2 linked regions of the Luteibacter rhizovicinus DSM 16549 genome follow. The main gene of each other region encodes a partner of the protein of the gene in region 2 in a complex. Links are inferred from orthologs where the notes say so. Each region holds a gene or a part of one and is shown on either strand. Other genes may lie near its edges. The genes, in order: sbcB and ssb.

The links.
Region 1: the proteins of ssb (region 2) and sbcB are in contact, whole or in part, in a crystal structure (PDB 3C94), measured with the Escherichia coli proteins. The link is inferred for Luteibacter rhizovicinus DSM 16549 from one-to-one orthologs.

The regions. Positions count from the first base shown.
Region 1 is NZ_CP017480.1:4,446,262-4,453,860, reverse strand. Bases 221-3,216 are described here. They hold sbcB (exodeoxyribonuclease I), read right to left. Parts: upstream 2,436-3,216; coding sequence 1,005-2,435; downstream 221-1,004. Other genes in these bases: folP (dihydropteroate synthase), read left to right, coding at 3,057-3,216; orn (oligoribonuclease), read left to right, coding at 2,486-3,052; BJI69_RS20375 (DUF2461 domain-containing protein), read right to left, coding at 301-987. Outside these bases: gloA2 (SMU1112c/YaeR family gloxylase I-like metalloprotein), read left to right, coding at 1-145; more of folP, read left to right, coding at 3,217-3,959; glmM (phosphoglucosamine mutase), read left to right, coding at 4,173-5,576; BJI69_RS20350 (isopenicillin N synthase family dioxygenase), read left to right, coding at 5,596-6,531; BJI69_RS20345 (DMT family transporter), read right to left, coding at 6,850-7,599. UniProt on the Escherichia coli protein: Degrades single-stranded DNA (ssDNA) in a highly processive manner.
Region 2 is NZ_CP017480.1:3,128,881-3,135,464, forward strand. What follows is about bases 1,528-4,479. They hold ssb (single-stranded DNA-binding protein), read right to left. Parts: upstream 3,284-4,479; coding sequence 2,771-3,283; downstream 1,528-2,770. Other genes in these bases: BJI69_RS14250 (hypothetical protein), read right to left, coding at 1,528-1,569; BJI69_RS14255 (recombination-associated protein RdgC), read right to left, coding at 1,569-2,477; BJI69_RS14260 (hypothetical protein), read right to left, coding at 2,486-2,737; BJI69_RS14270 (hypothetical protein), read right to left, coding at 3,283-3,486; BJI69_RS23055 (hypothetical protein), read right to left, coding at 3,596-3,724. Outside these bases: BJI69_RS14235 (DUF1643 domain-containing protein), read right to left, coding at 1-139; BJI69_RS14240 (hypothetical protein), read left to right, coding at 219-692; BJI69_RS14245 (hypothetical protein), read right to left, coding at 704-1,222; more of BJI69_RS14250, read right to left, coding at 1,219-1,527; more of BJI69_RS14290, read right to left, coding at 4,480-4,674; BJI69_RS14295 (BRCT domain-containing protein), read left to right, coding at 4,803-5,465; BJI69_RS14300 (XRE family transcriptional regulator), read right to left, coding at 5,522-6,313. UniProt on the Escherichia coli protein: Plays an important role in DNA replication, recombination and repair. Binds to ssDNA and to an array of partner proteins to recruit them to their sites of action during DNA metabolism. Acts as a sliding platform that migrates on DNA via reptation.

The sequences.
Region 1 (7,599 bases), 1.3 Mb from region 2 along the record:
GGTGGGCGATGTCGAGGCGGTCGTGGCGACCTTGGGCACGCGTGGTGTCGAGTGCGAGCCGATCCGCGTGGACGAATTCACCGGCAAGCGGTTCACCTTCTTCGCCGATCCGGACGATCTGCCGATCGAGTTGTACGAGCGGTGAGGTGGGGCGATGTTGTGGGAGCCGATTCATCGGCGATCCCGCGGTAGCGGGCCAGAGCTCTTTGGATAGGGAGCTTGCGGCTAAATCGCTCTGTTGGCTTTTCGCCGATGAATCGGCTCCCACATTTCCTTTTCGCCGCTGAAGCGGCTCCCACATTAGAACTCGAGTTCCTGGGCGGCGCAGAGGTAGTCGACCATGGGTGCGAGGCGCTTGAAGGTGTCGACGACGAACGGTAGCAACTCCGACGAGCAGGCCAGCGCCTCGTCGAAATTCTGCCCCGCTGCAAAGTTCTTCCGCTTCAGATCCTCGATCAGTTCGTGGTTCGGATCGAAGCCGCGCGGCGGTCGGGTCAGGCTCTCGCCCCAGAACTCGAAGCGCTCACGAAATGCCTTCCCGTGCGTCGCCCGCTTCCAGGAATCCGGGTTATCGGCGAGGAAGTCGCGCAGCTTCTTCAGCACCGGGGCTTCCGGATGCCACATGCCGCCACCGGCGAAGCACTCGTCCGGCTGGATATGCAGGTAGAAACCCGGCGCCTGGATCTCGTGGCGGCGCTCGTGGAAGAAGCGCGAGCCCTGCCAGCCCTTGTACGGCTGCTTGTCGTTGGCGAAGCGGGTATCGCGGTGGATGCGATACAGCGAGCCGCCGACCTTGCGCGTGTCGGCACGGTAGTGCGGGCTGATCTTCTTCAGCGGCGCATCGAGATCGCCGATGAGCGCGAGGAAGGGCTCGCGTACGTGTTTCTCGTAATCGTCCTTGTGCTCGTGAAACCACTCGCGGTTGTTATGACGCATGAGCGATTTGAAGAAGCGGAACGTGGCGGGCGTGAAATAGGTCTTGGCCATGGGTCAGGTCAGGTCGGTCAGTTCAGTGCGAGTTCGAGGCCCCAGGCTTCCAGCTCGTCGAGCAACGGAAGAGGCGAGCCGGGCAGGGCGCGCAGGGTGGCAAGCTCGGCGTTGTAGTCGTCGAGGGTGAGCGTGGTCAGCGCGCTGCGCCGGGTGAGACGGTCGAGGCGGAAGGATGCCCAGCGTTCCTGTTCGTCGGGGCTGAGCGTTTCCGGCCAGTTGCGCGCGCGATAGCGGAACAGCAGCTCCGGGTAACGCGGGTCGCGGAACGGAAAGGGACGCGTGCCGAGCTGGTCGGGCGGCGTCGCACGCACCTCGCCGAGCAGGCGGCGGTCCGCGTCCGGCAGGAAGCCGCCATAGAGGGAGAGTTCCGCATCCTCGGCCGGCGGTAGCGACGCGGCGTGGCCGTAGATGCGGCGCAGCTTCTCGGCCAGGCCATCGGCCTGGCGCAGCATGGCGAGGTGGCGCTCCACGGCGGCCATGTCGAGGCCCAGACGGCCGTGGTCGACCCCCTTGAGCACGGACAACGGCGCGAGCGCCGGTGCCTGGTTCGCGCGAACGGTGCGCAGGGCGACCCGCTCCACGCCTTCCGGCAGGTCGGCGCGCGAGGTGAAGACGCGATCGGCCACATCGCCGTCGTCGAGGGTGAGCAGGTCGGTGGGATCGGCGCTGAGGTCGTAGACGATGACTTCGCCGGCCCGCGAGGGATGCGCGGCCAGCGGCGCGATGACCGTGAGGCAATGACGGCTCGCCGGATAGCGCGAGGACACGTGCACTACCGGCGTCATCGCGGCGATGTCGAGCAGCTCGAACACCCGTTGCTTGCGGCGCAGCCCGTAATACCAGTCCCACAGTTTCGGCTGGTGCTGGCGGATCAGGCGGGCGAGGGCAATCAGGGCCTCGACGTCGGAGAGGGCGTCGTGCGCGCGGTCCTGTTTCAGCCCGTTGGCCGTGGCCAGGTGCTCCAGCTTGAAGCTGGCGCTGCCGTCTTCACGCGTCGGCCAGACAATGCCGTCGGGGCGCAGAGCCTCGCACAGGCGCACCAGGTCGATCAGGTCCCAGCGGGAATTGCCGTTCTCCCATTCCCGCCCGTAAGGGTCGTAGAAATTCCGGTAGAGGAGATGGCGGGTGAACTCATCGTCGAAGCGCAGCGAGTTGTAGCCCACCGTGCAGGTGCCCGGCATCGCCAGTTGCTCGTGGATGGCCGCGGCGAACTCGGTTTCCCGCATGCCTTCACGTTCGGTGAGCTGCGGGGCGATCCCGGTAATCAGGCAGGCGGCCGGCTGCGGAGGCATGTCCCGCGGCGGCTTGCAGTAGATCATCAGGGGCTCGCCGACGACGTTCAGGTCCGCATCGGTACGGATGCCGGCGAACTGGCTGGGGCGGTCCCGGCGGGGATCGGCGCCGAAGGTTTCGTAGTCGTGCCAGAAGAAGGTCGGTTCGGCCATCGGGGCATGATCGCATAGGCTAGACTGCGCGGTACTTCCAAGGAGAACCCATGACGCCCGCACACGAGGACAACCTCATCTGGATCGACCTGGAGATGACGGGTCTGGACACGGACAACGACTCCATCCTGGAGATCGCCACGATCGTGACCGACAAGGATCTGAACGTGCTGGCCGAAGGCCCGGTCTTCGCCATCTCGCACAGCGACGCCCGCCTGCAGAAAATGGATGCCTGGAACCGCAACCAGCACCAGCGTTCGGGCCTCTGGGGCCGCGCGGTCGAATCCGATGCCACACCCGAGCAGGCCGAAGAGGCCACCATCGCCTTCCTCAAGCAGTGGGTGCCCGCCGGCAAGTCGCCGATGGCCGGCAACTCCATCTGCCAGGACCGCCGCTTCCTGCACCGCGAGATGCAGAAGCTGGAGCGCTACTTCCACTACCGCAATCTCGACGTGTCCACGCTGAAGGAGCTGTCGCGCCGCTGGTCGCCGGAGATCTCGCGCGGCTTCGCCAAGGATTCCGCGCACACGGCGCTGTCCGACATCCGCGATTCGATCGACGAGCTGCGTTATTACCGCCGTTTCATGGGCCCCATGGCGGGCACCCAGCAGGGCTGATCGCATGAACGACCCCTTCGCCACCGTCCTGGACTGCAACGGCCGTGCCCTGGTGCTCGACCGGCCCCGAGTGGTCGGTATCGTCAACGTCACGCCGGATTCGTTCTCCGACGGCGGCCAGCACGACAGCCTCGACGCGGCGTATGCCCATGCGTTGAAGCTGGTGGAGGAGGGGGCGGACATGCTCGACATCGGCGGTGAATCCACCCGCCCCGGTGCCGACGATGTCTCCGTCGAAGATGAGATCCGGCGGGTGGTACCGCTGATCGAGCGCCTCGCCGCGGCGACCACGGTGCCTTTGTCGATCGACACGTCCAAGTCCGAAGTGATGCGCGCCGCCGTCGGTGCGGGCGCGGGCATGATCAACGACGTCTACGCGCTGCGCCGCGAAGGCGCGCTCGACACGGCCGCCGAGTTGCGCGTCCCGGTGTGCCTGATGCACATGCAGGGCGAGCCCCGCCGCATGCAGGATGCCCCGGATTACGACGACGTGGTTGGCGACGTCCATCGCTTCCTCACCGACCGCCTGTTCTCCTGCGAGCTGGCCGGCATCGACAAGCGCCGTGTCCTGGTCGACCCCGGCTTCGGATTCGGCAAGAACCTCGAGCACAACCTCGCCCTGCTGCGCGCCATGGCCCGGTTCGCCGAGCTGGGTGCCGGGGCGTATGCCGGCGTCTCCCGAAAGTCGATGATCGGCGCCATGACGGGCCGGACGGACCCGGCCGCGCGTGTCCACGGCTCGGTGGCGGCGGCCCTGATTGCCGTCCAGCGCGGTGCGATTCTGGTCCGCGTGCACGATGTGGCGCCCACCGTGGACGCCCTGGCGGTCTGGGCCGCTGTCAAAGCCGGGGACACCGCGCCCCGTATCGACAAGCCCTCGATGCCCCGCTGGCCCGACGACGACTGAAGCGCTCTGTGTGGGAGCCGCTTCAGCGGCGATAGGGTGCTCGCGGCATCCGGGCCCGCTGCCGCGGGATCGCCGATGAATCGGCTCCCACATTCGCCGATGGATCGGCTCCCACAAGGCTAGGCCAGCCTGACGAAAGTCTTACAGGCCTTTGGAATATCTGGCTAATACCGCTGTCGGAGTATGCTCTGCGTCCCCGGAAGGATGATCAGCATGAGCGAGCGCAAATACTTCGGCACCGACGGCATTCGTGGCCATGTGGGCACCTATCCCATCAGCGCGGATTTCATCCTCCGCCTCGGCCGGGCCCTGGGAGCCGTGCTGGCGCGCCGTCGCGCCGCCGACAACCGGGGGCCCAACGCCGGTCCGGACCGCCGCGACCACGGTCGCAAGGTCACCGTGGTGATCGGCAAGGACACGCGCGTTTCCGGCTATATGTTCGAGTCGGCGCTGGAAGCCGGCCTGGTCGCCTCGGGCGCGGACGTGCGTCTGCTCGGCCCGATGCCGACCCCGGCCGTGGCCTTCCTCACCCGCTCCTTGCGCGCCGATGCGGGCATCGTGATCAGTGCCTCGCACAACCCGCATCAGGACAACGGCATCAAGTTCTTCTCCGGCCAGGGCGAGAAGCTCGATGACGCGCTGGAAGCCGAGATCGAGGCCGAGCTCGACGCCGAGTTCGTCACCGTCGCCTCCGAAGCGCTGGGCAAGGCCAGCCGCATCGACGACGCGGTCACCCGTTACGCCGAATTCTGCAAATCCACCGTCGCCGACGAGTTCACCCTCAACGGGCTGAGCGTGGTCCTGGACTGCGCCCACGGCGCCACCTACCAGGTCGCGCCGAAGGTGTTCCGCGAACTGGGCGCCGACGTCTCGACCATCGGCGCCGAGCCGAACGGCCTGAACATCAACCACGGTGTCGGCTCGACGGACCCGGACGCCCTGGCCCGAGCCGTGGTGGATCGCGGTGCCGACCTCGGTATCGCCTTCGACGGCGACGGCGACCGTGTCCGCATCGTCGATCGCGACGGCACGGTGACCGATGGCGACGACATGCTCTACGTCATCGCCCGTCACTGGAAGCGTCGCGGCAACCTGCCGGGACCGGTGGTCGGCACGCTGATGAGCAACTACGGCTTGCAGCGCGCCCTGAAACAGATGGAAATCCCCTTCATCCGCGCCAACGTGGGCGACCGCTATGTGCTCCAGCAACTGAAGGAACACGGCGGCGTGCTCGGTGGCGAGACCTCGGGGCACGTGCTGTGCCTGGACCGTTTCACCACGGGCGACGGCATCGTGGCGGCGCTGGCCCTGCTCGAAGCCCTGGCCGACGACAACGAAACCTTTGCCGACGCCCGTGCCGGGCTGGTCAAGCTGCCGCAGACCATGCTCAACGTCCGCGTCGAGGGTGCCAAGGCCGCGCTGGGCAGCGAGTCGGTCAAGCAAGTGCTGGAAGAGGTCGAGGCCGTGCTGGAAGGGCGGGGGCGCGTGGTGTTGCGTGCGTCGGGCACCGAGCCGCTGGTCCGCGTCACGATCGAAGCGGCCGATGCCGCCGAAGTGGAACGGCTGGCGGCCAGGCTGGCGGACGCCGTAAAATCGGCGGCTCAGGCGACCGCCTGACGCCTCCACCGGACCCCGCATGAAAAAGGTACCCACCCTCGATATCCGTCGCTACGACACCGACCGCGAAGCCTTCGTGGCCGAGCTCGGCGCGGCCTATCGCGAATTCGGCTTCTGCTGCATCAGTGGCCACGGCATTCCTGTCGAGGCCGTCGACGGCGCCTACGACGCGTTCAAGCGCTTCTTCGCGCTGCCCGACGACACCAAGCGCAAGTACCACATCCCTGGTGGCGGCGGTGCGCGCGGCTACACGCCGTTCAAGGTGGAAACCGCCAAGGACAGCAAGTTCGCCGACCTGAAAGAGTTCTGGCACATCGGTCGCGAGATTCCGCGCGACTCGAAGTTCGCCGACGTCATGCCGCCCAACGTCTGGCCGAACGAAGTGCCGGACTTCGAGGACAAGGGTTACGGGATCTACGAGGCGCTGGACAACCTCGGCGCCCGCGTTCTTCGCGCCCTGGCCCTGCACATCGAGCTGCCGGAGGCCTTCTTCGACGACAAGATCGATTCGGGCAACTCCATCCTTCGTCCGATCCACTATCCGCCGATCGTCCAGGACGATGTCCCCAATGTGCGCGCTGGCGCCCACGAGGACATCAACTTCATCACCCTGCTGGTCGGTGCAAGCGCCGAGGGCCTGGAAGTGCTCACGCGTGAAGGCGAGTGGCTGCCCATCACGACCGAGGGCGACGCCATCGTCGTCAACATCGGCGACATGCTGCAGCGCCTGACCAACCACGTCTATCCGTCCACGACCCATCGCGTGACCAATCCGCAGAATGCGAACGCGCGCAAGCCCCGGTATTCCGTCCCGTTTTTCCTGCACCCGAACCCGGACGTCGTCCTCGACGTGCTGCCGTCCTGCGTCACGCCCGACAACCCGAAGCGCTACCCGGAGCCGATCACGGCCCATGAGTACCTGCTCGAACGCCTCCGCGAAATCAAACTGATCTGACGAACCCTTAGCGGGTTTTTTACCGGGAGGGTCCACCATGGACCCTCCCGGTCCTGTTTCCGGAGCACCCTGTGAAAGCATCCAGCCCGCAAGTGCGAGCCAAGCGTTCGTCACCCCAGAAAAAAGCCAGCACCCGCTCGCCTGCACAGCGGGCGCGGCGTCAGCGCATCGTCTCCTCGCGCGGCGGCCGGCGCTAAAGGCAGCTTGCCGGGGCCTGCTATGTGGGGGACCCGGCTCTGTGTGGGAGCCGGCTATGCCGGCGATGTCTTTGCCGCTGCCGCGGCATCGCCGATGAATCGGCTCCCACAAGAGTCTCTCCTACGGAACGACCAGATCCGACGCATCGGCCGCCTCACCCCGATGCAACAGCGGGTGCGCGAATACCGCGCCGATGATCACCGCGACCCCCAGGTAAAACGTCCACCCCAGCTCCCGCTGTTCACCCAGAAGTGGAATCGCCAGCACGATCGCGTAGACCGGCTCGAGATTCGTCACCATCTGCGTCGCGAATGCCGTGAGATGACGCAACGCCGCCAGGGCCAGGGCGAACGGCAGCAGCGTGCACCCATAGGCCAGCACCACGATCAGTGCGCCGTCATGCAGCGAAGGCAGCACGAAGGCCGGCGTCGCCATGAACGGCGCAAGCACGGTAAGGAACAACGTCCCCGTGCCCAACTCCACGCAAGTCACTGTCAGCGCGTCCGCGCGGTCGATCAGCTTTTTGTTCAACGCGCTGAAAAAGGCGACGAACAACGCCGAAAGCACGCCGATCGCCAGGCCCAGCCGCATCTCACCCGGCAAGCCGCCCGCCACGAGCGCCACGCCCGGCACGATGGCCGCGCCGATGAACAGCTCACGCGGGTCGAAGCGCCGACCCGCCACCCAGGGTTCGACGACGGCCAGAAACACGGGGCATAAGGCGATACATGTCGCCGCGACCGAGGCGTTCGCGAGCTTGATCGCGCCGTAAAATGTCAGCCAGTGCATCGCGACGATCACGCCGATGCCCGCGTACGAAAGCAACAGCTTGGTCGGCAGCGCGCGCAGCCCACGCCACACGCGTGGCAT
Region 2 (6,584 bases):
CGAGGACCGGCAGGGTGTAATCCCACGTCCGCGTCAGAACGTAGCGATAGCGCCCGCACGGGCTGATGACAGCGGTCTTGTCCACGTCGCCGGTCGCGCGCACCATGGCGCCATTCATCAGGATGGGGAGTTCACGCATGGCAGGTTGCCTGGCGATATGGGGTATGGAGGTTGGGGATCTCGCGACGTGGGTGTCGGCTTTCGGAACAATCGCAGCTGTGGCCGTCGCCCTGAACTTGGCAGGCAGAGAATCGAAGCGACGAGAGGAGGACCGTTACGCTCGCGGACGTGTTATCGCCTCGTTCCTCTTCGCTGACGTTGGGATCATTCATCGCGCCATGGAGCTCGCCGCGGCTGCGCTCACTAAAGCCCAGACAGCAGGTTCTCGCGATGAAATGGCTGCGGCCGTATTCGATGCTTACCGAATAATCGAGCAGGCTGACACGATGAAGATTGCCGCCCATATGGACAAGGTGGTCGACCTTCCGGCTCGTCACGCGGTCGCGGTCGCCGCGCTTCCGGACAACGTCAAGGCGATCCGGAGCATCCTTATCGACCAAGTCAACGCTGGATCCAGTGCAACCGTGTCGGCTCTTCGCGATACCGCCGACAGTTGCCTTGCGCAGATATCGGTCACGAGGGCGCGCCTCGATGCATTCATGGCTGATTTTGAGCCCCAGTTCGTTGGCTGATTTCCACGGCGTCACGACTTCGCGCCTTCGTCGAGGCCGTCGCAACCGGCGCCAATGGCGCCCGAGTCGCTCGGCTTGGTGAAGCGCTGCCAGGGCACCCAGCCTCGCAGGCAATGGAACCCCCAGTCACGGACCCTCGGGCCTGTGATGAAGAGAGTGATGCAGGTCTTGCCCGGGAGCATCTCCAGCCGATGGGCAGTCCGCGGCATGCGAACCACGACCGATCCAGCAGTAAGCAGCGTCTGTGTGTGCACGCCGCCGGCGAGGATCCGGTGCTCAATGTATGAGCCGTTGAGCAGGACGCTCACGTTCCACCAGGGGTGGTCGTGGAGGGCGCGGGCATCGTCCGACCGAAGCAGCTCGTGCACGTACATGTTGAAGAACCGGTTCCTCGGGATGGCCCACCAGCGCTTTAGGTACGGACCCTGCTGCGCGCCATCCTTTTCCCCACCGTGGACGATGAAGTCAGGCTGTCGCTCGGTGACGCGAAGGGCGCGGCGGAGAAGCCAAAGACGGAACCGCGCGTTCATGCGGTCACCACTTCGCGCACATAGAACGCAAGCGGGCCGTCCTCTGCATCCCAGATGCCGGCAAGCAGCCAGCCATCGCCGTTCGGCACGGACGGAGTCCAGCCGTTCAGATCGTCCTGGCCGTCCTCGAACCACGCTTCCAACTGCTCGTCGGTCGCGTCATATTCGAACTCGACAAAGGTGCACTCGAGCCCAGCCTGGGCGAGTGCCTTGGAGTCGATGAAGCCTTCATCCTCGGTGTTGAAGGGCTTGTCGTAGAACTGCGGCAGATCGGGGTGCTCAGTGAAGCCGCGCTCGTCGTCGCGGACGTGGTCGCGGACGTTGGCGTAGATCGGGGCGGCGGCCATTATTCGGGCCTCGGCAGCTTGAACAGCACGGCCAGCTTCGCCAGGAGCCGCTCGTACTCGAGCGCCATGAGGGCGAAGTTCGCATCCAGCTCCGCCGCGGCCGACTCCGGGCTATCAGCCTGCTCGTCGAGCACGACGTCGGTGAACTTGACCTTGCGAACGACCAGGTCCTCACCGAGCACGAAGCTGATGCGGTCGTCGTAGACCAGGCCGATCTTGTAGACCTGCTTACCGGTGCGCAGGTGCTCGCGTACCTCGTCGGTGTCGAGGTCCTGCCGGCGGCACCGGGCGATCGCGCCGGATGCCGTGGCGGGGTCGCGCAGCTCGATCTCGTCGCCCAGGGTGAAGCCGGCCGGAAGCTCGCCGGTCGATACCCAGTGGGTCAGCAGCACGCGCGGCGATTCTTCCGGAGCGAGCGGGACGGCGGGGAAGCTGCCCAGGGCCTCGCGAATCTGGGAAAGCACCGTCTCGGCCGCCCCGCGGCTACCGGTGTCCACGACGACCCAGCCGGACTTGCGATCGACATACGCGGCGGTGCGCGACGGGCGGACGAAGGCACGGGGTAGGAGCTCGTTGAGAGCGTCGTCCTTGATGCGCTTGCGTTCGCGACCACTGACCTTCCGGCCCTCGTCCTCCACGATCTTCTGCACGCGCTTGGCGACTTCATCGTTAACGACGGCGGCCGGCAGCAACTTGTCCTCGCAGCCGGCGACGACCATGGTGTTCGACCCGACGATGTGCGTCAGATCCTCGGCCGAGCGGCCCAGCGGCGAGACGAAGCCACGGGTGGACATCTCCATCGGTCCCGCGGGGCGCAGGGCGTGATCGGGCAGGGCTTCGGCCAGGCGCTCAAGGTCGGCAGCCACAGCGGGAGAGAAGCGGAACAAGGTCAGGTTGCGGAAGAACATGGCAATCCTCAGGCGACGCGCGCCACGGCAAAGGGAGGGAGGTCGCTACCCGCAATTCGGGCGGCTTCCGTGATCAGTTCTTCGGCCTTGCGGAAGTCGGCGCGTCGGATGGCGTCGGCGATGGCCTGCCAATCCGTCGGCTCTGCCTCGTCGTCCACGCTTGCCGCATCAATCAGGCCGAGCTCGGCGAGGTCTTCGTCGTCGAGCTTCGCGATTACGGCGGAGACGTCGACCTCAACCTCAAGGGTTACGAACCGCATCGGAAATCCTTGCCGGCCGGAGCCGGCTCGTTGCTAAAAGGGAATCGTGTCGTCGTCGAATTCTTCGTTGGCCGGAGTACCGGTGGACTGGGGCGGCGTGTCGTGCGCGCGCTGCTCGAAGTCACGCTGCGCGCGACCCTTCCCGCCGCTGGCGCGCTCACCACCGCCATAGCGCGATTCGCCGTAACGGTCTGCCGGACGCTCCGAAGGCTGGCCGCCGAGCATCTGCATCTCGTTGCCGATGATGTCGGTCGAGTAGCGCTCGATGCCGTCCTTGTCGGTGTACTTGTCGGTGCGCAGCGAGCCTTCGATGTAGACCTGGCGACCTTTCTTCAGGTACTCGCCTGCGATCTCGGCGAGCTTTCCGAACAGCTTCACGCGGTGCCACTCAGTGCGCTCCTGCTTCTCGCCGGAGGCCTTGTCGGTCCAGGCTTCAGAGGTCGCGATGCGCAGCGACGTGATGGCCGTGCCGCTGCCCGTGTATCGCGTCTCAGGATCGGCGCCGAGGTTGCCGACGATGATTACTTTGTTGATGCCGCGAGCCATCAGACGTCCGGTGTCGTCGCGATTTCGACCGTCACGCCGCTGGTCGTGGCCGAGATCAGCTCGTCCTGCGTCGGGATGTCGACGTTGTACTCATCGAGTGCGACGTGGCGCAGCGCCTGCGGCTGCGAGGTTGCGCGCACCAGGCGCGGGTTCGTCGCGTCTTTGCGGGTAACGATGTAGATGCGGCTCGGGGTCTTGCTCACTGGGATCCTTTGCCGGTTTCCGCCGGCGCGGTGTTGGGATAGGAGCCGGTACATCAACCGCCGGCGTCGGTACGCGCCAAGCCCCGGGGGAGGGGAGGACGCTGGGCGTTCAGCGGCGGGGCGGCGGAAGCGACAGCAGCAGCGCGGCAAGCGCGAGCCAGGGTCCGACGATCACGGCGACGGCGGCCTTCTCATCCATCGGAGCGGACAGCCACCAGGCGATGAGACGGCGAATCACAGCGACCCCACCGGGGCGAACATCACGAAGATCGCGAGGCCAACGATCAGCATCAGCACGACGCCACGCGGGCTTTCGAAGTAACGCTGGAGGGTCGGCGTGGACGAAGAGGCATGCTTCAGCTGCTCGGCGGCCTGAACTTCGCGATCGCCTGCTGCCTTCGTCAGGGCGTAACGGAGCGCGCGGCGCTGCTGGACGGTGAGGCCGTTCATGCGACATCTCCGACCGTGAGTGCGACAACCGGATGCAACGTCCCGCGTATCCACAACTTCACCGTCTCGCCGCTCTGCATGGCTGCGAGATCGGCCGGTGTCGGCTCCCAGGCCGAGACCATGAACGGGCCTTCGGGTGTCTGGACGTCCTTGATCGGCAGCGCGCCGCAGGTCGTATCCTTGCCGTCCCAATCCACAGGGGCTCCGAACACCCGCGAGAAGCGCTCGATGCACTTGATGATCACTGCGCACCCCCAACGCTGTTGCCGTCGGAGTAGCCCTTGGCTCGCAGGCACGCCGGGACCGTTGTGTGCTTGATGTAATCGCTGCGATCCCGCCGGCGAATGTTGTGCGGAACCACCGCGCCGTACGTGCACTGGTCGACGTCGAGGTCGCGCTGGGTCTTGCGGACGAAGAAGGTCGACGCGCAGCCGATGGTGGTCACGCAGGCGAGGACGATGAGGCCGAGAAGGAACGGACGGGCGTTCATGCAGCCGCCTGCTGCGCGTCACGCGCCATGCCCAGATAGTGAGCCGCAGCACGCTCGCGGGCGCTGTCGATCAGGGCGTTATGCGCCGAGGCGAGGGCCTTGAAGGCATCCTTCGCGTGGAAAGCGGCGTCGGACGGAGCCGAGATATCGGATTCGATATCGGCGATCAGATCGTTGACTACCTTGACCAGTGCGCCAGTACGGTCGGCAAGCGCCTGGTGGTTCGAATTGACGAGCAAGTTGTCCATCGTCCTCTCCCATCGCCGTGTGGTGGCGTGGGTGAGACATTACGGCATTCCGTAATTACCTGTCAACGGTATTCCGTAATGTTTTTTCGGCAAGCTGCCTCTTAGGAAATTTCAGGGGGGAAAGGACGATGTTCAAGATCGACGATGGCGCCGCTCCGAATGCGGCAATGACGCGAAGCTGGCGCATGGACCGCTCGACCAATGAGCTTCTCGGGATATGCCGCGGCATCCTTGCGGACGGCGAGGTAAACCGTACAGAGGCCAAGTTCCTTCTCGACTGGCTGGACCGACACGTCGAATTCGCCCAGCACTTCCCGTACAACGTCCTCTATCCACGTGTGGCTGAGGCGCTGGCGGATGGCGTGCTTGATCTGGATGAAGAGCGGGATCTGCTTGAGGCTTTGACTGCTACGGTCGGCGGGGAGATCGCCCATCCCAACGGGGCGAATAGCCTGAGTACCGAGTTGCCCTACGACGAACCGCTTCCGACCATTCTTCATTCGGCGAGCGTATTTGTGGTCACCGGTACCTTCACGTTTGGCAAGCGCGCTGCTGTATGTGAAGCGATCGAAGCCAGGCATGGAGTCGTGCGGGCTGCTGTGTCAGGCAGCACCGATTACGTAATTGTCGGCGAGATCGGGTCGCGGGATTGGCTGCACTCTTCCTATGGCCGCAAGATCCAAGAAGCGGCGGACTTTCGCCAGCAGGGAAAAATGATCTCGATAGTTCCCGAGCGCCATTGGTCGGGATCGCTGAAGCCGCTGATCGTGGACTCGCCGATCCAATACTAAGTTCGCTCGTCACCACTAGCTTTAGGGTGGCAGCATCATCGGGGCGCAGCCGGCCGTCAGAACTCTTGCAGCGTCCAGGCAGCTAGCGCTCTGCCGCCGATCTCGATCTCGCTCAGAGGCGCGTCGATTGCGGGATAGTCCGGATTCTTGCTGAGGATCCGCAGCGTATTGCGCCCGACGAACTGCAGGCGCTTCACGAGGACGCGGCCCTCCCAGCGGAAGCAGTAGGCCGAGTCCTGATCGAAGTCCTTGACCCGGGTATCGATGAAGATGAGGTCCCCATCGTTGAACTGGCCCTTCATGCTGTCGCCGCGGCCGGTCATCACGCGAATCACTTCGGGCGGCACACCCGGAAACTTGCGCTCCACCCAGTCCCTGGACACCCGAAGGCTTGTAACGACCTCCGGATAGTCACCGACGTAATCTCCCCTTCCCATGCCCGCGAATCCCTCCAACAGTGGGAAGCGAACATAGCCCTCGTCTGTCTCAAATCTCGCTACACCTTGAGACGTACTACCGTCGTCGTAGCCAACGGATTGGTTCGGAGGAGCCTCCATCGCCCCGCGGCCTGTCTCAAGCCATTCAACTCGCACGCCCAAGCGCCGCGCTATGCGGTGCAGAGCGGTCGTATTCTCCTGGTAGCCATTCTCAATGTCGGCCAGCGTTGAATAGGCGATGCCGACCACGGCGGCTAGGTCCTTGCGGGACACCTTGCCAGCCGGCCCATCGGTCCGCGCCTGCTTGATTCGATCGCCGATTGTCATATGTGCACATTGCAACGGAACTCCGTTACGGGATGCCGTTGACAGGGGATTACGGAATCCCGTAATCTGGATCAATGCAGACATGGGCAACTCGGATCAGCGACCTGACCTCCCGCGGCATGACGTATGCCGAAATCGGGGAGCGGATTGGATTGGCACCGTCGACTGTGGGCGACCTGGCCTCTGGACGGAGTAAGTCGCCGCGCGGGGAGGCAGCTATCCGGCTCAACGACCTTCACCGCCAGCGCATGAACCAGCGGGTCGAGGATCAGCACGAACCACACCGAACCTCGGCCGCCTCGGCAGGGGCGACGGCCGAAGCAGCTCAAGTTGTTCTGACGAGGGCCGGTTGACG